Regions from separate parts of the Protofrankia sp. Cr1 genome, predicted to be linked through region 3. Evidence: predicted binding sites of a transcription regulator. Region 3 holds the regulator's gene; each other region holds the start of a gene.
What was found. The regulator LexA, encoded in region 3, represses DNA repair genes until DNA is damaged. The targets are predictions, from matches to a motif close to CGAACNNNNGTTCG.

Region 1: the regulator LexA is predicted to act here: its motif matches at 818-831, upstream of U9980_RS13040 (HNH endonuclease signature motif containing protein).
Region 2: the regulator LexA is predicted to act here: its motif matches at 1,193-1,206, upstream of U9980_RS01795 (SAV_6107 family HEPN domain-containing protein).

Annotation. Positions count from the first base shown of each region.
Region 1 covers NZ_CAUVXO010000136.1:2,006-4,269, reverse strand. Annotated here, with positions in the region: gene U9980_RS13040 (HNH endonuclease signature motif containing protein) at 1-796, opposite strand, end outside; gene U9980_RS13035 (polysaccharide deacetylase family protein) at 1,219-1,779, shown strand; partial or broken gene U9980_RS13030 (pseudouridine-5'-phosphate glycosidase) at 1,838-2,264, shown strand, end outside.
Region 2 covers NZ_CAUVXO010000007.1:30,153-32,416, reverse strand. Annotated here, with positions in the region: gene U9980_RS01800 (hypothetical protein) at 316-792, opposite strand; gene U9980_RS01795 (SAV_6107 family HEPN domain-containing protein) at 1,226-1,747, shown strand; gene U9980_RS01790 (hypothetical protein) at 1,756-2,264, shown strand, end outside.
Region 3 covers NZ_CAUVXO010000016.1:28,605-30,868, reverse strand. Annotated here, with positions in the region: partial or broken gene miaA (tRNA (adenosine(37)-N6)-dimethylallyltransferase MiaA) at 1-623, opposite strand, end outside; gene lexA (transcriptional repressor LexA) at 626-1,399, opposite strand; gene U9980_RS03265 (LysM peptidoglycan-binding domain-containing protein) at 1,717-1,971, shown strand; gene nrdR (transcriptional regulator NrdR) at 2,081-2,264, shown strand, end outside.

The sequences.
Region 1 (2,264 bases), on a different contig from region 3:
GTACCAGCGTCGCGACATCGACCACTGCGGTCAGCTGGGGACGATGTCCATGCACCTGGGAAAGATCTGCCTGGCCCAGGTAATGCCTGGCGATTTCGATCAGGGCATCCGCCCGCCGCTGCGCCTTTGACCGGTCATCGCCCGCTGTGGGTGCGCCTCCCATCGCCGCGTCCAACGCCGCGGTGACGGTCTCTCCACCCTCGGCGTCGAACTGTGCATCCAGGAACACCTTGCCCTCAACCGAGGATGAAACGATCAATCCACGGGCCCGATGTGCCCTGTCACGGTCTCTGTCCGCGCCGTCGGGATCAGAGGCCTGGGCCCAGTAACGCACGACCCGCCCCAACGTCGCCGGGTCCGTCCCCCGAGCCGCAAATGTGAACATCCCATGGGATTTGATCGCCGCCTCCCGACGTTGTGGCGTCACCGCCGAGGTCACCGCACGAACATGGGCGAAGGACACATCACCCTCGCGGAACGCGGCCGTCAGTTCTGGTAACACCGCCAGCTCCCGGCTCGCGCGCAGCACTGCCGACCCTGCGGACCGCGACACCCCGCAACGGGAGCGCAGCCACGCCTGCACGGACAGGAAACCCTCGAGCTGCCACCACCGCGACGTGTCCAGACGATCGATCGAGCGCACCCACAATGCCTCCAAGGCGTTGGTGAACCGACGCAACTCCATGACAAACTCCGCCACGTCCTGTGCTGACAATTCCGACGGATCGAACCCGGCCGCCATGCCCCGCAGCCCGGGTAGGTCAGCCAACCCACTGCCGGTCATACCGCCGGTCATACCGCCACCCCCACCGAAGGTCGAACTTATGTTCGAAGTGTAGCTGACGATTCGGCCACGATCAACCCGTCGACGACATGCCGAACCCGCGCTCGTGATCCGACCCAGCGCTGTGACGCAAGGCTGTGGACGCAAGGCTGTGATGCGGGTAGCGGCGCTAGAGTGTGCCGGTGTGTATTCCCGGTCGGCCGACCCGCCGCATCCTGATGGCCGGGACCGCCGTGACTCTCATGGGATGCTCGGCGACCGCAAGCAACGCCGGCCGAGCCGGAGCACAACCCGAGGCAGGCGCACCCTCGCCCGCGCCGGCGGCACCCGCAGCCGCCTCCCAACCGGCGCAACCGCCGGCAACCGCGTTGACGCCGACCGCGGCGGGCGGGCCCGCAACCGAACTGATGCGCGCGAGTTCAGGACGCCCGGAGGTGGCCCTGACATTCCACACCAACGGTGACATCGCCCTGGTCGACGGGCTCCTCGCCGCCGTGGCACAGGCACGTGTACCGATTACCTGCATGTTCGTGTGCAACTGGCTGGAGCGGTATCCGGACTACGCCCGTCGCGTCAGAGATGGCGGGCACGAAATCGGGAACCACACGTACACCCACCTCGCCGATCTCGACCGGCAGAGCGTTTCCGTGGTGCGCACGGAGGTGGAGCACTCGCAAGAGATCATGGACCGGGTGACCGGCGGACCGGGGGACTACTTCCGGCCGTCGGCGATGCACCACAGCACCCCGGCGGTACTCGCCGAGGCCGGCCGCGCCGGTTACGCACACTGTCTGTCCTACGATGTGGATCCCCTCGACTACACCGACCCCGGTGCCGACGCTGTGGTCACGCGCACACTGGCAACGGTCCAACCCGGCTCGGTGATAAGCCTGCACTTCGGGCATGCCGGTACAATTCCGGCCCTGCCACGGATCGTCGCCGGCCTGCAGCAAAAAGGGCTCCGTCCGGTGACAGTCCGCGAACTGTTCGCCTGACCCCGTCGGGCTACAGCAAGCGATGACGCCGACGAGCCGGTACGAGTAATGTCGGCCGGTGCGAGGGCTGGCGGTTGCCGACGAGGTCCGGGTGGCGCTGGCTGCGGGACGCCCGGTGGTCGCGCTCGAGTCGACGTTGATCGCCCACGGGCTACCCCGTCCGCGCAATCGCGAGGTCGCAGCTGAGCTGGAAGCCCTGCTGCGCGCCCGTGGGGTGACTCCGGCGACGATTGCCGTCATTGCCGGGACGCCCACGATCGGTCTGGACGCGAGCGCGCTCTCGATGATCGCGGATGCGCCTGACGTGGCGAAACTGTCCGTCCGCGATCTCCCGGTCGCCGCCGCGCTACGCCGCACCGGCGCGACCACGGTCGCTTCCACGTCTACTGGCCGCCCGCGCCGGAATCCGTGTGTTCGCGACCGGCGGGCTCGGCGGGGTGCACCGCGGCTGGGCCGACAGCGCCGACGAGTCCGCCGACCTGGTG
Region 2 (2,264 bases), on a different contig from region 3:
CGTGCTGCCTTTGGCCTACTGGTACAGCGTGCGTCGTGTGCGCCACTGTGGCAACCACTTCGCGTCCCTGGGTCGAGTCGGGTGGACGACTGCTACCGTGCAAAGTATCGCGGGTTCTTTCGCTTTCGGCTCGTGTGGGTCCTGCCGCCGATTCCACGTTACCATCAACGGAGCGTCAATTTTCGCTGTGAGCGTGTGTGTACGACTGGTTGATGGCTGCCTGCTTCGCTTGTTCCATACAGGCCTGTTCGTGCGGGGCCGAAGGAACAACAGGAAGGTGTGCCGATCATCATGGACACATCGACGAAGGGGATGCTACAGCCGGGACTTCTGCATGAGGTGGCCCTGGATGTCGTCGACGGTAGGCTGGGCTGGGTCATGCTCGTCGCGGATGACAGCCGCGTTGCCGCGATTCTCGCGGACTGGGATGACCGCCGCCGGGTTGAGTTGATGGTTGCCGGTCGGCCACTGGCGCTGGAAGCCGATCTTGATGGCCCGGGGATACGGGTGTTCGATCCCGTGACGTGTATTCCGCTGGCTGCCTTTCGGCCGGCGCGGCGCGGTGGCGGCGGCATGGTCGAACTTCCTGGTACCCGCGCGGTGCGTTGGGTCGTTCCCCGTGGGTCCGTCTTTGAATGCGGCTTTCTGAGCAGATACGGCGGCGGTCTCATCCGGTTCGCGCGCGACTGCACGGCGCTGGTGCTCGTGGACGATGATCGTCGTCGGCGCGGGGGTATCCACGATCCGTTGGTTCTGCTGACCCTGGGTTGGTTTCTGCTCCTGAAGGGCCAAAGGCGGCGCGATCGTGGTTCTTCCGCGCCGCCGGAGGCCCAGGTTGCTGGGGCGCCGTGGGGCCAAAGGCGGCGCGATCGTGGTTCTTCCGCGCCGCCGGAGGCCCAGGTTGCTGGGGCGCCGTGGGGCCAAAGGCGGCGCGATCGTGGTTCTTCCGCGCCGCCGGAGGCCCGGATTGCTGAGGTCCGGGTATGCGAAGCACCGCCCGGTCCGCGCTCTGACAGCGGTCGGCCTGTCGTGCCGCGTACGGAACGACCCCTTCATCGGCCCGAAGGACTGCGATCGGGAGCGCGTTCGTAGCCGCTTCGGGTGGGGGGCGTCGCCCTGCGCCCTGGGTGGTCCGCTGCGGCCGACGATGTTGACGGATCTGGCTCGGGTGAGGTTTACTTCTTCCAGTGATCGAACATGCGTTCGACACATGGAAGGGGCGGTCATGAGCCGGCGGACTGTTGACCAACGCGCTACATTTTCCGTGTCTGCTCTGACGCGGGAGCGTCCTGACGTTCGAACGGCGCTCCCGGCCGCGGGGCTGCCCCGCCGTTCCCGCGACGAGCTGCTCTTGGCCGCGCGTCACGGCCTTGACGAGGCAAGCCTGGCCCAGCTTCCCGGGGAGCGGTACGCCCTGGCCCATCTGGCGGCGCTGCGTGCTGCCGCGGCTGTCCTCGCCGATCGGGCTCAGGCCCGTCCCGGTCATCGTGGTCGGCCGGCGAGTGCCTGGCGGCTGCTTGCGATGGTGGCACCTGAACTGACGGAGTGGGCGCAGTTCTTCGCATCCGGTGCCGCCAGGCGGGCGGCGGCGCAGGCGGGTCTGCCGGTGGTCGATACCCGCGATGCCGATGACCTGGTCCGCCAGGTTGAAACCTTTCTCACGGTGGTGGAAACAACGTTGGGCCTGCCGTCACAGCCGGCGCTGCCGGCCATGCTTGTCGGGTCAGCCAGACTGTCCCGAGGCTGAAGGCCGCTTTGACCAAGACGGCTACCCTGGCCGATCTCCAGAAGATCGTGAATGCCGACGCCCCACATACGCGTCGGGTCGGGGCTACCGGCCACCGGCTGCTGCCGGTAGCGCCCGCACTCGCGTCGATGCTGCCAGCGGCTGGGCTTCGACGTGGGTCGACAGTCGCGGTGAGTGGATCAACATCTTTTCTTCTGGCAGTGCTCGGCGTGCCCTCACAGGCCGGGGTGTGGTGCGCGATGGTGGGCTTTGCCTCGCTCGGTGTGGTGGCGGCGGCCGATGCCGGGATCGTGCTGGACCGTTTTGTTCTTGTGCCGGAGCCGGGCCAGCGGTGGCAGGCGGTGACGGCAGCCTTCCTCGACGCGCTGGATGTGGTGGTGGTCCGTCCACCCGAGCATGTACGCGGTGCGGATGCGCGGCGGCTGACGGCACGCGCTAGAGAGCGGGGCGCCCTGCTCGTCGTAGCGGGGGAATGGGAGGGAGCCGACATTCGGCTTTCCGTGACTGACATGAGGTG
Region 3 (2,264 bases):
TGGGGATGATCGAGACCGATCTGAACAACGTCATAGACCGCGCGGTGCTCCGGTAGGGAGGCGGTGAAGCCGCCGGTGAGCTCCACCACTTCCAGCGCGCGCACGATGCGACGACCGTTGCCGACCAGTATGGCCGCAGCTGCCTGCGGCGCGCGTGCGGTCAGGTCGGCGTGTAACGCGGCAGCCCCACGTTCGGACAGCTCCCGTTCAAGGCGTGCTCGCACCGCCGGGTCGGTGCCGGGAAACCTGAGGTCGTCGATGACAGCCCTGATATAGAGCCCGGAGCCGCCGACGAGTACCGGGGTCCGACCGGCAAGCAGAAGATTGTCGATGACTGTTCGTGCCCTTGCCTGGTACGACGCCACGTCGGCGGTGTGGGTGACGTCCCAGACGTCAAGCAGATGGTGCGGGATGCCCTTGCGATCCCGTGGCGGCACTTTGGCTGTGCCGATGTCCATGCCGCGGTAGAGCTGCATGGAGTCGGCATTGACGATCTCACCGCCGAGGGTGGCGGCGAGATCGATCGCGAGCTCGCTCTTGCCGGCCGCGGTCGGACCGACGACCGCCACCACTCGCCCGGCCTGCTTGCGGTCGGCCCTGTCCCGGTCGGCACAACCATCCATGTTCAGACCCGGCGTAGGACCGCGACGATCCGACCGAGGATCGACGCTTCGTCGCCCGGAATTTCGGCATAGGCCGGGTTCTGCGGCTGGAGCCATGCGTGGCCGTCACGGTGACGCAACGTCTTGACCGTTGCCTCGCCGTCGATCATCGCGGCGACTATCTCGCCGTTGTCCGCGACCGGCTGCTGGCGGACGACCACCCAGTCCCCGTCGCAGATCGCGGCATTGACCATGGAGTCTCCGACAACTCTCAGCATGAACAGCGTGCCCTCGCCGACGATCTCACGGGGAAGCGGGAAGATGTCCTCCACCGCCTGCTCGGCAAGGATCGGCCCACCCGCCGCGATACGACCGAGGACGGGCACGTAGGCCGCTTCACGGCGGGCTTCCGGCGCGGCGGTGGACTCCCCGGTGTCGGCCGTCAGGGCCAGTGGCGGCCCGAGGTGAAGGCTGTCGCGTGCCGTCGGCCGTACCGGCGCGTCCGCTGAGAGCACTTCCATGGCCCGCGGACGGTGGGGGTCACGGCGCAGGAAGCCCTTCTCCTCCAGCATCTTGAGCTGATGCGCGACGCTGCTCGTGCTGGTGAGCCCGACCGCTTCGCCGATCTCGCGGACACTGGGCGGATATCCGCGGCGTTCGACGGCATTGCGGATCACCTCCAACACCTTGCGTTGGCGGGGGGTCAGGCCCGACGCGTCCGCCGGCCCATCCGGCAGGTCGCGCACGGTACCGCGCGGTGGCCGGCCACGTCGGGTGCGGTTGGGGTCGGTGGTCATACCTGCCGTTCTCCTTCGTTTTGCGGTCGTGACAGACTCCGCTCCCGGTAGACCTGGTGTTTTCGCCAGGAACCGGAGCCGGTGGCCACGACCGACATCTCATCGGTACGACCGTAACCGCAGCGACCGGATTTTTCAAACGTCTGTTCGAGCGTGTCGTGGCGATTCTGTCGGAGTCATGAGGTACAAACTCGATCAGACGTTCGATCGAACGGCTGTTCGTAGTTCGTGATCTCAAGGGGTGAAGGGGTGTGTTGAAGGGGTGCGTGGTGGAGCGGCCGGCGCTGCCTCCACTGAGATTGACCCGGCGAGGCCGGATGGTCCTGGTTGCGCTCGTCGCGATTGCCTTCTGTCTGATCTTGTCCCTCGCGCGGGTCACATCGTTGGCCGCACCGCGCGGCGGTGCGGGTTCCAGTCGTGTTCACGTGGTCCGGTCCGGAGAGACCTTATGGGGCATAGCGCGTGCGCTGGCTCCTGAGGGTGACACTCGGGTGATCGTGGCGCGGCTGGCCGGTATGAATCAGCTTGCCACCACCGATCTTGTTCCCGGGCAGGCGCTTCGCCTGCCGTGACCGTCGGACGCGCCGACGGTTTGCCAGTTCATGGTGGTGAGCCCTATGGTTAACCACAACATGTGGTAGTTGCGGAGTTGTAAGTCGTCAAGATCTTGGGGGATCGTCCGTGCGATGCCCGTTCTGTCGACACCCGGACAGCAGGGTTGTCGACAGCCGCGAGGCTGAGGAAGGTGCCGCGATCCGCCGTAGGCGATCATGTTCGTCCTGCGGCCGTCGGTTCACGACGATCGAGGAGGCATCGCTGAGGGTGATTAAGCGCAGCGGTGTGACCGAGCCGTTCAGCCGCGCGA